Regions from separate parts of the Delftia sp. BGA-UO-ETr-SB1 genome, predicted to be linked through region 1. Evidence: riboswitches for the same ligand, from Rfam matches in the RefSeq annotation. Region 1 holds a riboswitch; the other holds the start of a gene.
What was found. A riboswitch is a leader RNA that binds a small molecule or an ion and turns the genes downstream of it on or off. The one in region 1 is predicted to bind glycine.
Positions count from the first base shown of each region.

Region 2: it holds a riboswitch for glycine, as region 1 does, so the genes downstream of both, AC57B5_RS00390 (D-amino acid dehydrogenase) here and gcvT (glycine cleavage system aminomethyltransferase GcvT) in region 1, are expected to answer to the same signal.

Region 1 is NZ_JCAQOW010000004.1:1,870,825-1,878,678, reverse strand. Features, by position in the region: gene gcvP (aminomethyl-transferring glycine dehydrogenase) at 1-1,913, opposite strand, end outside; gene gcvH (glycine cleavage system protein GcvH) at 1,985-2,359, opposite strand; gene gcvT (glycine cleavage system aminomethyltransferase GcvT) at 2,495-3,628, opposite strand; glycine riboswitch at 3,688-3,806, opposite strand; glycine riboswitch at 3,822-3,933, opposite strand; gene AC57B5_RS09255 (fatty acid--CoA ligase) at 4,103-5,710, shown strand; gene AC57B5_RS09250 (LysR family transcriptional regulator) at 5,726-6,655, opposite strand; gene AC57B5_RS09245 (DMT family transporter) at 6,754-7,245, shown strand; gene AC57B5_RS09240 (sensor histidine kinase) at 7,297-7,854, opposite strand, start outside.
Region 2 is NZ_JCAQOW010000002.1:33,735-41,588, forward strand. Features, by position in the region: gene AC57B5_RS00385 (FIST signal transduction protein) at 1-1,218, shown strand, start outside; gene AC57B5_RS00390 (D-amino acid dehydrogenase) at 1,269-2,600, opposite strand; glycine riboswitch at 2,693-2,803, opposite strand; partial or broken gene AC57B5_RS00395 (invasin domain 3-containing protein) at 3,463-7,854, shown strand, end outside.

The sequences.
Region 1 (7,854 bases):
GCCATGTCGACGTTGCCGTTGGCATCGCAGGCGGTGACCACCACCTGCATGCCCACCATCTGCGCGCTGGCGGGGTTGGTGCCGTGGGCGCTGCTGGGAATCAGGCAGACGTTGCGGTGCGACTGGCCCCGGCTCGCATGCCAGCCCTTGATGGCCAGCAGGCCCGCGTACTCGCCCTGGCTGCCGGCATTGGGCTGCAGGCTGATGCCGGCGTAGCCCGTGGCCTGGCACAGCCAGTCGCGCAGCTGCTTGTCCAGTTCCGCATAGCCCTGCTGCTGGTCGGCCGGGGCAAAGGGGTGCACCTGGGCGAACTCGGGCCAGGTGATGGGAATCATCTCGCTGGTGGCGTTGAGCTTCATGGTGCAGGAGCCCAGCGGGATCATGCTGCGGTCCAGCGCCAGGTCCTTGTCCGACAGCTGGCGGATGTAGCGCAGCATGGCGGTCTCGGAGCGGTGGGTGTTGAACACCGGGTGCGTGAGGAAGTCGCTGCTGCGGCGCAGGCCGTCAGGGATCAGCGGCTCCACGCCCTTTTCGAAGGCGGCGAAGCTGGGCAGGGCCTGGCCGTCCCGGGCGAAGATCTTCCACAGCAGCTCGACATCGGCGCGCGTGGTGGTCTCGTCCAGCGAGATGCACAGGTATTCCTTGAAATACACGCGCAGGTTGGCGCCCAGGGACACGGCACGCTCCACGATGGCCTGCGTGGCCGCACCCGTGTGCAGGCTCAGCGTGTCGAAGCTGGGCACCTCGCGCAGCGGCGCGCCCAGCTCGGCCAGGCCGCGCGCCAAGATGGCCGTGTACGAGGCCACGCGGCGGGCGATGCGCTCCAGGCCCTCGGGGCCGTGGTAGACGGCATACATGCTGGCCACCACGGCGGGCAGCACCTGGGCCGTGCAGATGTTGGAGGTGGCCTTTTCGCGGCGGATGTGCTGCTCGCGCGTCTGCAGTGCCAGGCGGTAGGCGGGCTTGCCGTGCACGTCCACGCTCACGCCGACCAGGCGGCCGGGCAGGGAGCGCTTGAACTCGTCGCGGCAGGCCATGAAGGCGGCATGCGGGCCGCCTGCGCCCATGGGCATGCCAAAGCGCTGGGTGGTGCCCACCACGATGTCGGCACCCCATTCGCCGGGCGGCGTGATCAGGGTCAGCGCCAGCAGGTCGGTGGCCACGATGAAGGCGGCCTGCTTTGCATGGGCCTTGTCCACGTCGGCACGCAGATCGTCGATGCGTCCGCTGGTGGCGGGGTACTGGGCCAGCACGGCGAAGTAGTCGCCCTCCATCAGCTGGTTCCATTCTTCCAGCGAGTTGGCCAGCAGCACCTCGATGCCCAGCGGCGCGGCGCGCGTCTGGATGACTTCGATGGTCTGGGGGTGGGCATCGCCCGCCACCACGAAACGGTTGCTCTTGCTTTTGACGGAGCGCTTGGCCAGCGTCATGGCCTCGGCGGCCGCCGTGGCCTCGTCCAGCATGGAGGCGTTGGCAATCGGCATGGCCGTCAGGTCGCAGACCATGGTCTGGAAGTTGACCAGGGCCTCCATGCGGCCTTGCGAGATCTCGGCCTGGTAGGGCGTGTAGGCCGTGTACCAGGCGGGGTTCTCCAGAATGTTGCGCAGGATGACGCCGGGCGTGTGCGTGCCGTAGTAGCCCTGGCCGATGAAGCTTTTGAGCAGCTGGTTGCGGCCTGCCAGCGCCTTGAGTTCGGCCAGCGCCTGTGCCTCGGTGGCCGCTGGCGGCAGCGCCATGGGCTGGTGGCGCCGGATGGAGGGCGGGACGATGGCGTCGATCAGCGCATCGCGCGATGCCGCGCCAATGGCGCTGAGCATGTGGGCCTCGTTTTCGGGCGCAATGCCGATATGGCGGGCCACGAATTCGGTGGCGTTCTCGAGGGCGGCAAGGGGCTGGGTGGAGGACATCAGCATGGAGGGACCTGTCTCAAAAGCTGAAAAGCGCCAGGGCGGGCCCTGGCGCCCGTCCTGGCCGGAAAGTGGCGTCAGTTGCTCTGTGCGAAGGCCGTGTAGGCGGCTTCGTCGAGCAGCGCGGCCAGCTGGCCTGCGTCGCTGAGCTTGACCTTGAAGAACCAGCCTTCGCCCAGCGGGTCGCTGTTGGCCAGGGAGGGGTCGTCGCGCAGGGCTTCGTTGACTTCGACGATCTCGCCGCTGACGGGCATGTAGACATCGGCGGCGGCCTTGACGGACTCGACCACGCCGGCCACATCGCCCTGGTTGAAGCTGGTGCCCACGGCGGGCAGATCGACGAACACCACGTCGCCCAGCGCATCCTGCGCGTGGAGGGTGATGCCGACGATGGCCGCGTCAGGGTTGGCGGCGTTGATCCATTCGTGGTCCTTGGAATACTGGATGCTCATGGCTTGCTCCGATAGAAACTGAAAAGAAACCTGTGAAAGGCGGTTTGAGAAAGGTCAGTGCGCACTGTAGCGGCATGCGATGGCAGGAAAAACGAATCCGCCGAACTCGTTCCACGCCAAGCGCGCAGGCTGTCCTCAACCGCGGTGATAGCGGGGCGCCACGAAGGGCGTGGCCTGCACCTGCATGGGCACGGCCTTGCCGCGCACCATGGCCTGCAGCGTGGTGCCGATGGCGGCGCTGCCCGGCTCCACATAGGCCAGTGCCACGGGCTGGTTCAGGGTGGGCGACAGCAGGCCGCTGGTGACCTGGCCGACCTTGCGGCCGCTGGCGTCCAGCAGCTCCGTGCCTTCGCGCACGGGTACGCGCTCCAGGGCCACCAGGCCCACGCGCTTGCGCGTGAGCAGCTCGGGCGACTGCAGCTGGGCCAGCACGGTGGCCGCGCCGGGAAAGCCGCCTTCGCGCTCGCCACCGATGCGGCGGATCTTCTGCACGGCCCAGTTCAGGGCGGCCTCGGCCGGGGTGGTGGTCGTGTCCAGATCGTTGCCGTACAGGCACAGGCCGGCTTCCAGGCGCAGCGAATTGCGCGCGCCCAGGCCCACGGGCCTGACTTCGGGCTGGGCCAGCAGGGCACGGGCAAAGGCCTCGGCGTGGCTGGCGGGCAAGGAGATCTCGAAGCCGTCCTCGCCGGTATAGCCGCTGCGCGTGATGTACAGCTCGGCGCCTTCCCAGTCGAAGTAGCCGCCCGTCATGAACACCAGCCCGGCCGTGTCGGGCAGCAGGCGCTCCATGGCGGCTGCTGCCTGCGGGCCCTGCAGCGCCAGCAGGCCCCGGTCGAACTGGGGCTCGATTTCACAGCGCTGGCCGATGCGGGCCTCTATGTGCGCCAGGTCTTCATGCTTGCAGGCGCCGTTGACGATCAGGAACAGGTCGTCCTCGCGGCGCACGAACATCAGGTCGTCCAGAATGCCGCCCGCGTCGTTGAGCAGCAGGCCGTAGCGCTGGCGGTGTTCGCCCAGGCCCAGCACGTCCATGGGCAGCAGCGATTCCAGCGCCGCGCCGGCATCCGGGCCGCGCAGGCTGATCTGGCCCATGTGCGAGACATCGAACAGGCCTGCCGCCTCGCGCGTGTGTAGGTGCTCGGCCATCAGCCCCTGCGGGTATTGCACGGGCATGGAGTAGCCGGCAAACGGCACCATGCGCGCGCCCAGTTCCTGGTGCAGGTCGAACAGCGGGGTCTTGAGCAGATCGGTGGTGGAGGCAGCGGTCAAGGAGGGACTCTCTTTTCGGCAAGGGGCAAGGCACAACGCCATCCCGGAATCCCGGGATGTCCTGCCCTGCTGTCCGCTTTACCTGAGAGATTCACCCGCACCTTCCATGCGTGGGGCTTGCTCCTTCGGTGGATGGGGCACACCGCCGTGCCCTGCATCTCTCTCCAGCTAGGAACGCCTGCGGCCGTGGCGGCAGGCGGTGCCAGTCCTTTTGCCTGAGCGTTCGGGACGAACCCTGCGCCTTCGGCGGTGCCGCTGCCTGTGACCATTGCGGCCGGGCGGGCACTCTCTCCTGACCGGCGCATTCTAGCTGCGGCCAGCGTCCGCGCGGCTTCGGGATTTCCGCGGGCCGGCCGCTACTCCATGCGCTTGCCTGCATGGATGCATTTGCAAATTGCATAACTGTCTAAAAAATCTCCTACATTGAGATGCATCGATATATGAAATCTCGTGAGCGAGAAGGAAGAAGCGCACATGCAGCAGACGCTGGGAGACACATTGGCCTGGCCGGCACGTTACCTGCCGAACAAGGAAGCCCTGGTCGCTTGGGAGGGCGGCGAGCGCCGCGCCTGGACCTACGCCCAGCTCGATGCCGAAGTCAACCGCCACGCCCACGGCCTGGCCGAGCTGGGCATAGGCCATGGCGACGTGGTCGCGGCCTTTCTCTACAACACGCCGGCCTTTGTCTTCACCATGCTGGCGGCCGCGCGCCTGGGCGCCATCTTCAACCCCATCAACTACCGGCTGGCGGCGCAGGAGCTGGCCTTCATCCTCAAGGACGGTGCTGCGCGCGCCCTGGTGTTCGAGCACGAGGGCGGCGAGGTGGCCGCACGCGCCCAGGCCCTGCTCAAGGCCGAAGGCGGGGGTGGCACTGGCGCAGGCACCGAGCACTGGATCTTTGCCGACGATGCCCCGGCCGACCCGCTGCCGGTCTGGGCCACGCAGCGCCTGTCCGCACTGGCCAGGGGCCGCAGCAGCGCGCCGCCCCAGGCCCATGTGCGCGAGAGCGACCCCTGCATCCTCATGTACACCAGCGGCACCACGGGCCGGCCCAAGGGCGTGCTGCATACGCACCGCAGCAAGCTGGCGCACAACGCCCTCATGCACCAGACCATGCAATTCACGCGCGACGACGTGGGCCTGGCCATGGCGCCGCTCAACCACACGGCCGAGCTGCACACCAGCTTTTTGCCGCGCCTGCAGGCCGGGGCCACCCAGGTGCTGCTGCGCCGCTTTGACGTGACCGAGGCCTGGCGCCTGATCCGCGAAGAGCGCGTGAGCTTCTTCTTCGCGGCGCCCACCATGGTCACCATGCTGCTGGCCGACCCCATCGCCTCGCCTGAGCAGGCGCCCGCGCTGCGGCTGGTGGAGTACGGCGGCGCCTCCATGGCTCCCCACCTGATCCGCGAATGGACGCGCAAGGTCGGCAGCGACCTGGTCCAGGTCTACGGCACCACCGAGATGGGGCCCTGCATGTCCATCCTCCTGCCGCGCGAGCAACTCTCGCACGCGGGCTCGGCCGGGCTGCCTTCCATGGGCCATGACCTCATCGTGGCGCGCCTGCGCGAAGACAACGCCCCCACCGATCCGGCCGAGGCCTGCCTGCCAGGCGAGGTGGGCGAGATCCTGGTGCGCGGCCCCTGCATGATGGCCGGCTACCTCAACCGCCCCGACGCCAACACCCGCGCCCTGGCGCACGGCTGGTACCACACGGGCGACCTGGGCCACATCGACGACGACGGCTATCTCTGGATCCGCGACCGCATCGACTACATGATCAATTCGGGTGCCGAGAACGTCTATCCGCGCGAAGTGGAAGACGCGCTGGTCGAGCATGCCGACGTGCTCGAAGTCGCCGTCATCGGCGAGGATGATGAGCGCTGGGGCCAGATCGTCGCCGCCCACGTGGTCGCCAAGCCTGGCGCCACGCCCACGGCCGAGGCGCTGGACGCCTTCCTGGTCCACGGCGACCGCCTGGCCGCCTACAAGCGCCCGCGCCGCTACCACTTCCGCGAGGCCCTGCCCAAGACGGCCAGCGGGAAGATACAGAAGCAGTTGCTGAGGGTGGTGGTGGCGGCCTGAGGCTGCGGCCTGCACTTACTTCTGTGTTTGCCCCTGCGCAGTGCAGCACTGCGCCATCGAGTTGCGCAGCCACCGGTGCATGGCATCCCCCTGCTTGCGCACATGCCAGGCCTGCTGGTAGGCGAACCGGGGCAGCTTCAGCGGTGGCGTGAAGCGGCGCAGCGTTTTGTGGCGGCGCAGGTCGCCAATGGCGCGGCTGCCCACGGTCAGCACGAGGTCGGTGCCTGCCAGCACCTCCAGCGCCGCGCTCCAGTGGGGCAGGGCCAGCACCACGCGGCGGCTCAGGCCTTGGGCGGCCAGCGCCTTCTCGATTTCCTCGCTGGCGTCGGGCCGCATGGCCAGCATGACGTGCGGGCGCTGCAGCCAGTCCTGCAGTGACAGCCCGCCGCGTGCCGGCAGCACGGCCTGGTCGGCCACGCTCACGAATTGTTCCTGGAACAGATCCTGCACCTCGATGCCTTCGGGCAGGTCGGGTGCGTCGGGGAAGGGCCCCAGTGCCAGGTCCAGTTCGCCATCGGCCAGCTGGGCCAGCATCACCTCGCGCGTGGACTGGCTGATGGCCAGGTCCAGCCCGGGTGCGTGCTGGCGCAGATGCCGCATCAGCGGCGGCAGCACGATGCGCGATGCGTAGTCCGACAGTGCCAGCCGCAGCCGTCCGCGTGCGTGGGCCGGGTCGAACTCCGCCTGTGCCAGCAAGCCGTTGAGGCTGCCCAGCGCATCCGCCAGCGGTTGCACCAGGCCTTGCGCGCGTGCCGTCAGCGCCATGCGGCCACCGCGCCGCACCAGCAACGGGTCGCCCAGATGCTCGCGCAACTGCGCCAGCGAATGGCTCATGGCCGGCTGGCTCTTGTGCAGGCGCAGGGCCGCGCGCGTCACATGTTTTTCGGCCAGCAGGGCGTGCAGGGCCAGCAGCAGGTTGAGGTCGATCCGGCGCAGTTCATCCATGCCATGAATATAGACCGTGCACACAAACGATTTCCATCAACAAGCTGGATGCGAGAGCATGCAGGCATCGATTGACAGAAGAAGAAAGGTCTTGCCGCATGACAGGTAAAAGCACATTCACCGCCCTTGCTCCCGTGGCCCTGGCGCTGCTGGCGGGGGCCATCCTGCCATTCCAGGCCGCCAGCAATGCCCTGGTGGGCCGCCTGCTGGGCCACCCGCTGTGGGGCGCGCTGGTCTCGCTGGCCGTGAGCGTCATGGTCGTGGTGCCTGCACTGTGGGTGCTGCGCGCGCCCGCTCCGGCCATGGCCCAGGCGGCAGCGGGGCCATGGTGGCTATGGATAGGCGGTGTGCTGGGGGCCATCTATGTGGCCAGCGCGGCCGCCGTCACGCCCAGGCTGGGCGCAGGCGGATTCCTGGTCTGTGTGGTGGCGGGGCAGATCGTGGTCTCGGTGCTGGTGGACCACTTTGGCCTGATGGGCCTGGGTGCACGGCCGGTCAATGCGACGCGCCTGGCCGGCGTGGCCTTGATCCTGGGTGGCGTGCTGCTGGTGGTGCAGGGCGGGACGGCCCGTGCAGCGGCGGCCCCATGAGCGCCGCGAGCACGCCCTGCTTCAGCGGCGAAGGCCCCGGCCTTGCCCGCGTCAGGCGGGCATGCCCGGCGGCACGGCGGCCGGCCTTGCCGCTGGCGGACGTTCCTGGCGGGCATCTGCCGTGCCGGGCAGGAACCGGCCCAGCCGGATGACAAAGCAGGCCCCGCCTCCGGCAGCCGGCTGGAAGAACGCGTCGCCTGCGTGCAGCCTGGCGATACGCCTCACCACGGACAGGCCCAGACCATGCCCGTTGACGTGCCGGGTGGCGCTTGCGCGCTCATAGGGCTCGAAAACCTGTCCTGCCGCTTCGGGCGCAAGGCCCGGTCCCTGGTCGCTGACGGAAATCAGCAGGTCACCGGACGCATCGCAGCGGGCGGCCAGGGTGATGTCGCCCGCCTTGGCATATTTGATGGCGTTGCCGACAAGGTTGGAGATGGCGATGCGCACCAGGACAGGGTCGCATTGCCATTGCTGCGGGCCGTGTTCCAGATCCAGTTTCAGGCGATGCCGCCGGGACCAGCCGACGAGCTCTGCAGACTCCTCCAGGAGTTCATCCAATGGCGTCTGCTCCAGTTGCAGCCGGAACGCGCCCGCGTCCAGCCGGTCGTT
Region 2 (7,854 bases), on a different contig from region 1:
GGCCATGCCAGCCATTCCGACTGGCGCGCCGCGGCCGATGCGGTGCTGCTGCAACTGCGCTCGCAGATGGCCGATCCGGGCCACGCGCAGCGGCCCCGACTGGGCCTGGTGTACCTGTCCCACGCGCATGCCGCCCATGCAAGACCGCTGCTGCAGCATCTGGCCAGGGCCTTGCCCCATGTGGCGGACTGGGCTGGCTGCTCGGCCGGTGGCGTGCTGGCCATGTCCCATGAATACCTGTCCGGTTCCGCGCTCGCGGTGATGCTGCTCGATGTGCCGGCGGCGCACTACCGCCTGTATTCGGGCCTGGCGCCCTTGCATGCGCCGGGCGGCGAGGCCGGGTTCACGGCCCATTCGGCCCTGGTCCATGCCGGAGGCGGCCAGCCCGAGCTGGCCGAGTTGCTGTACGAGCTGTCCGAGCGCACCGAGTCCGGCCTGCTTTTCGGCGGCGTGGGCGATGACGGGGACGATGGCGTGGAGGGTGTGCAGATCGCCTGCCGCACCGAGGACCTGCATGCGCAGCATGCGGATGCGCGCGGCATTTTCAGCGGAGGCTTCTCGGGCGTGGCCTTCGGTGCGGGCGTGCCCTGCATCACGGGCATGGCCCAGGGCTGCGTGCCGCTGGGCGAGGGCCTGGAGATCACCGAGGCGCGCGGCGCCCTGGTCACCGGGCTCAATGGCGATCCGGCCTTGCAGCGCCTGCTGCAACTGCTGGGCGTGGAGCTGGAAGGCAGCGACTGGCAGCCCGCGCTGACCACGGTGCGCAGCACGCTGGCGGCCATTGCGCCGCCGGGCCGGGGCATGGCCCACGGCGTGCTCACCGAAGAGGCCCAGGTACTGACCCTGGTCGGGCTGGACCCGCTGCGCCAGGGCGTGGCCCTGTCATCGGCCGTGGAGGCCGGGCATTCGGTGATCTTCTGCCGCCGCCAGGCCCAGGTCGCGCGCCAGGAACTGCTGCAACTGGGCGCTGCGCTGCGCGATGCGGCTGAGCCCGAGGAGGCGGCGCCCGAAGGCGAGGCACAGCCCCGCATCCGTGGCGCCATCTACATCAGTTGCCGGGGCCGCGGCGGCGGCCTGTTCGGCGGCCCCGATGCCGAGCTGCGCACCCTGCGCCACGCACTGGGCGATGTGCCATTGATCGGCTTCGTCGCCGAAGCCGAGATCATGGACGCCCGCCTGCACCGCTTCGCCGGGGTGTTGACGGTGTTCACTGCTTAGGCGCCGTACACGCCGTACACGCCGTACACACGGTACACACCGTCTGCACCTCAGACCGCGCGCGGGCGCACCGTGCCTGCGCTGCGATCCGGGTCCATGGCTGCGGCTCCCAGAAAATCGAAATCCACGGCCGGCTGCCTGCCGCTGACCAGGTCGGCCAGCGCCATGCCGGAGCCGCAGGCATGGGTCCAGCCCAGCGTGCCGTGGCCGGTGTTCAGGAACAGGTTGGCGATGGGCGAGCGTCCGATCAGCGGCACATTGCTGGGCGTGGCGGGGCGCAGGCCGCTCCAGAACTGGGCGCGCCCGGTATCGCCGGCGCCGGGGAACAGCTGCTGCACGCGCCGCACGATGGCCTCGCAGCGCACGGGGTCCAGGTTGCGGTCGTAGCCGTTGAACTCGGCCGTGCCGGCAATGCGCAGGCGGTCGCCCTGCGCGCCGGTGTAGCGCGAGAACACCAGCTTGAACTCATCGTCCGTGAGGCTGACCTGGTAGGCCTTGGCGGGGTCCAGCACCGGCAGGGTCACGGAGTAGCCCTTGGCCGGGTAGATGGGCAGGTGCAGCCCCAGCGGCTGGGCCAGCAGCGGGCTGAACGAGCCCATGGCCAGCACATAGGCGTCGCCCTGGATGCGTTCGTAGCGACCATCGGCATTGGTCACCTCCACGTGGTCGATATGGCGGCTGGCGCCCGCACCCGTGGTGCGCAGCGCCATGACGTGGTGGCCGTGGCGGAACTGCACGCCCGTGGTGGTGGCAATGCGTGCCAGCTCGCGGGTGAAGAGGTTGGCGTCGCCCGATTCATCCTCGGCCGTATAGGTGGCGCCCGCTATCTGCCCGCGCACATGGGCCAGGGCCGGCTCCAGGCGCACGGCTTCGTCGGCGTCGATCAGGCGGCGGTCGCAGCCCAGGGCCTGCATCTGCTCGGTGGGCTTGAGCGCACCCTCGAACTCGCGGGCGTTCGTGTAGAAGTGCAGGATGCCCTGCATGCGCTGCTCGTACTGGATGCCGGTGTCCGACCGCAGCTGCTGCAGGGCCTCGCGGCTGTAGGTGCCCAGGCGAACGATCTGCTGGATGTTGTGGCGCGTGCGCGCGGGCGTGCAGTTGCGCAGGAAGGACAGGCCCCAGAGCCACTGGCGCATGTCGGCGCGCAGGCGGAACAGCAGGGGGGCGTCCTGCCGGCCCAGCCAGCCCAGCAACTTCAGCGGTGCGCCGGGGTTGGCCCAGGGTTCGGCATGGCTGACCGAGATCTGCCCGCCGTTGGCAAAGCTGGTTTCGGCGCCGGGCGCAGCCTGGCGGTCGATGACGGTCACTTCATGACCGAGAGATTGCAGATAGTAGGCCGAGGCGGTGCCGATCAGGCCGGCTCCGAGAACGATGACGCGCATGACAATGCCCTTTCAAAGGCATGTGCCGGTCACGCGGAAGCTGGTAGCTATGGATTCAATAGCAAGCAGCCGGCGTCCGTCGTGACGCAGCTGCCGCTCCCCCTGTCCTTGGTACCTGAGAGATTCACCGCCGTCCATGGGAACGGGGCTTGCTCCTTCGGTGCGCCGCATATTGCGTGCGGCGGCTCTCCAGACGGCATGTTGTGTTTGCAGTACGGAACCTGAGCGTGTATGGGAGTTTGCGCCTTCGGTGAGGCTCGGCACCGTGGTGCCCGCCTGCTCTCCTGCAGGGGCGATTCTATGTAGCTTGCGCAGCCGGTTCCAGTCGTACTGGGGATACCACCAGTTACTACCTGTATGTGGTGTGGCCGATTCAGGGTATTCCCTATATCGCTCAAGCGCCTCCCTCGTAGCGCTGGCACGAGCCTTCGATTTCATGTAAAAAAACTATTGAAATAGAAAAAAACATGATTTAGCCTATCGGTATGTGTGGTGGTTTGACAGCGCATGTTCTGATCGATTGAACCTCCATGGGGTAACCATGGGTTGTATATCTGTCGGATAGGCGACTTACCGTTGCACAGGTGAAGGTCTATGGAAACTGGCCCGCCACTGGAAAAAATACAAGCACGGTGAATATGGTTCGTTGAGGGAGGAAAAAAATGATTTGCATCGCAAACCCGGCTGAAGTTGTGCCCGGCTCAATGGGCAATGGAGCAGTGCGCAAGCGCTGATGGAAATCCACCTTTTTTGATTGACGCGCAGGATCTGCGCGAAACCCTGTTACTTCCAATGTCACCGGTTGCAAGGTGAGTTGTGAGTTCTTGACTCAAATAGAACTATCCGAGGTGCGGCGATGCAAATGCGCTGGGTACAACTGATGGCCATTGCCATTGGGGAAAATATTTTCCTGTCTGATTTCCTTGAAAAAATGGGGAATATCATGCGCGTTCTTGATCGCCTGCCTGGTTCGGTGTTTTTACGAAAATGGCGTGCAGCGAGGTACTTGTTCTCGTTGCTGCTGCTTTCGTGCGCCGGTATTTCATCCACGGCACTCGCGGCGACCATCGTTTTCACGGTCACCGACAACAGCGACGCTCCAAATGCCAATGCAACGACACCAACCACCTGTGTCAGCACGCTGGGGGGTACCTTTGCTGGCGCATGTACGCTGCGAGCGGCCATTCAGGCAGCCAACTACACGCTACAAACGCTGGATCCGAGTGCCGATGTTTCCATCGTCTTTGCGCCGACACTGTCTACGTCGGTACGAACCATACAGAGCGGGACATCCAAGGATGCGGCGGGAAACCTCCATCCGTATGTCGACAATCAGACGGTTTACGTGCGCTGTGCCAACACATTCGTCAGCGGAGCCCAGTCCGGCGCCGTGACGGGAGCCACCAATGCCTGTGGTCAAACCCAGATGATCAGCGGCGGCGATACGGGCACCACCACTGGTGCCGGTGGTGCCTGGTACTGGCTCAAAGGCACCGTGCCAGCCGGCACGGGCTCATTGACCATCGATTTCGGGGGAGTCATACAAGTCCAGAACTGGGCGGACTCCGCCTGGGAAACTTTTTATCTTGGTGGGAAGAACATCACGCTCACCAATTCGCCCAACATGACCTGTGGCGAAGCGGTATTCGTCGTTGGCTCCCCGGCGAACAATGTCACCATTGATCGCGTCGGCCTGGTGAATGTGGCGCCAACCCCTGCGGGAGAGGGGACGCCGTTCAACTGCGAGCTGTACGCGGAGATTCATCAAGGCGCACAAAACGTATTCTTTACCAATAGCACGATCAATTCCGCGATATGGAATGGAAATTACGGCAATAACAAGGGCTCGGCCATTTCCGTTGCCGCAAGCAACGGTACAGGCACGGTTTCCAACATTGTTGTCGATAATTTCACTGTAACGAATCTGCCCAATCCTATCGGGGGAATGCAGCTCGAGCAGTTCTTCCAGGTCATGTCGAACATGACCGTCAACGGATTGACGATCAAAGATTCGAATATCGCACTGAGCCCGACTGGTGGAAATGCGCCCAGGGCCGTGGTGTCGGTTGATGGAACGATCAGCCTGGCCAATGGAATTGGTCTGGCCGTGACGGGTAATACCTTCTCGCTGCCTATCGCCGCCTATACCGGGTCATCGCCAACGCATGTGTCGGCACCAACGGTGAATACGGCAGCCTCAGGCACGACGCAGGTAGTGACGGTGACCGATAACAACTTCACTGGCGGCGGGGACGGGGTGAATATCGGTGGTACGGGTACGGCACCAGGATTGATTGGCAACAACAAGATGACAAGCCAGTCGAGAAGTGCCATTCGTATCACTACGCGTGATTTCTTCAAGATTTCTCAGAACACGCTGTTTTCCGTGCCTGTGGCTGCAAAATCAGGCATCATTTTGCTGACGACGGGCAATGGACAAACCGGATGGACCCCCACCCTTGGCGTTGGCGCCAGTGACACCGCCGCCTGCACCTGGACATTCAATATCACGGCAAATGCCAATGCGAGCGAGCCGGCACCGTATACGGTGGAAGCCTTTTGGTCGCCGACCGGCGCGGGCGTCAACGATGCGCAGGTCTATCTGGGCTCCGAAACCATGGCCGGAGCCTCGGGAACGCTGACCGTTCCTTCGTATCTCAGCGGCCAGGTGCGAGTCACAGTGACGGACAGCAATTCCGGCGGAGCCCAGACCTCGCAGCTTTCAACGGCTGCAAGCGTCACCGGTTTTCCCTGTGCCTTGAAATCCGGCGTTCTGGCGACGACCAACAATCAACCTGTCGGCAGCAGCGACTTGCTGGAGGTCTACATTGTTGACGGCCAAGGCAATGCCTGGACAGGGGGCAGTGACACCGTCACCTTCGCAGCGCCGCCTGCAGGTGTCACGTTCAATGGCGGCTCCGCCGCAGTCAGCTGCACGACCAACTCCAGCGGAAAGTGCGCGTCTCCCATCAATGCCAGCAGCAGTGTCGCCGGAACATTCACCACACCCGTGACCTTGTCGTCGTCAGTCGCTGGTGCCACGTTCTCCAATCTTCCATTGGGTGGAAGTCCGGTATCTGGCGCAGTGACCTATCAGCCTTCGCCGGTTGCTTACAGCTTCACCGGGCTGCCGGCCAGCACGAGCGGGTCTGAAATCGCCGCGAGTCCGCCATCGATTGCGGCCAACGGCGTCTCCACCAGCACCTTGGCCGTGCAGTTGAAGGATGCTTTAGGCAACCTTGTCACCACCTGTACCGATACGGTGGCCTTCACCCTCAATGCGGGGACGCAAGGCGTTCCTGCCGTCAGCGTCACGGGCTGCAGTGCCGGCATGTACACGGGGACGGTGACATCGCCGGTGCTGGTCGGCAGCGGCACCTTCGGGTTCACCATCAACGGGTCTGCGGCTGTTGCCACCGCAACGGTCTCCTATGTGGCCGCAACGCCGAGCACGAGTGCATCGACGATAGTCGCCACACCGACATCGATCGTGGCCAACGGCAGCTCCACCAGCGTGCTGCGCGTGCAACTGGTCGATGCCAGCAGCAATCCGATCAACACCTGCACGAACACGGTGGCATTCACCCTGAACGGCGGAACGCAGGGAACGCCGAGTGTGGGCGCGGCCTCATGTACCGCCGGCATCTATACGGGCACCGTCACATCGCCCACGGCGGTCGGCAGCGGGATCTTCGGATTCACCATCAACGGCTCTGCCGCAGTTGCTACGGCTTCAGTGAGCTACACGGCGGGTCCGCCAAGTACCAGCGCCTCGACCATCGTTGCGAGTCCGACCTCGATCATTGCCAATGGCACCGCAACCAGCACATTGACGGCGCAGCTCAAGGATGCGTCAGGCAATTCGATTGCAACCTGTGCCAATACGGTGGCCTTCACGCTGAACAGCGGAACACAGGGCTCGCCTGCGGTCGGCGCGGGGGCGTGCAGCGCAGGGGTGTACACGGCAACCGTCACGGCACCTACCGCAGTCGGCAGTGGCACCTTTGGTTTCACCATCAATGGCTCGGCCGCCACGGCTACGGCTGTGGTGAACTACACGGCCGGCCCGCCCAGCAATGGCACGAATGGAAACCTGATCAGTGCCAGTCCGCTCAGCGTTGTCGCAGACAACACTGCCACGAGCTCGATCAGCGTGACCCTGCGCGATGCCAATGGCAATCCCGCCACGGATACGGTGGCGCACACGATTGTCTTCACCAAAACGGGCGTGGGCACGACCACGCCGACCGCACCCACGTGCACGATCGCGGCCAATGCCAATCCGGCCACCTGCTCCGTGACGGTGAAATCGGCCACGGTTGGCACCGCAAGTTTCACGGCAACGGACAACGGAACGGCCGTGAGCAATGGCGGTCCGGTATCGGTCAACTTCATTGCCGGGCCGCCCAGCAATACAGCCAGTGGCAATCTGCTCAGTGCCACACCGCTCTCGGTGATGGCCGACGGTACGAGCACCGGCACGGTGACCGTTGCACTGCAGGACGCCAATGGCAATGCAACGGTCGATACGGTCGCCCACACCATCGGCTTTGTCCATACCGGCGCCGGCACGCCGTCGGCAACTTCCTGCACGATTGCGGCCAATGCGAATCCAGCGCGCTGCTCCATCACGGTGACATCCACCGTGGCGGGTGCGGCGAGCTTCACAGCCACGGACAACAACGGCACCACCACCCAGAGCGTGGCAAACGGCAGTCCGGCCGTGATCAACTTCACGGCCAATGCCGCCGACCCCGCCAGGTCGGGGGTGCGTACCGTCACCAGTCCGGTCACGGCCAATGGCTCGGCGACAGATGTGCTTGAAGCGTTTGTGGGAGATGTCAACGGCAATCCGGTGGCCGGAAGCGTTGTCACGTTCTCTCCCACCGCAAACATCACCTTCAGCGGTACCTGCACCACCAATGCGGCCGGTACCTGCCAGGTCACCGCCAAGACAACCGTCGCGGGTTCCTACACTTCCGGCGCAAGCATCGCGAGCGGCGCATTGAGCGGCAGCGGCGTCAGCTCCGGCGGCAATACGTACGGTGCGACGGCTGCCTATGTCTTTACGGCAGGTGCCGTCGATCCCGCCAATTCGACCATGTCGGTCGATGTGAACAACCAGGCAGCCGGCGGCGGCCAGGACGTCGTTTCCGTGGTCACCAAGGATGCGTTCGGCAATCCGGTCACCGGCGTTGCCGTGAACTTCAGCGTGACGCCTGCCGGAGCGGCGCCTGCCACCGCCAGTTGCACG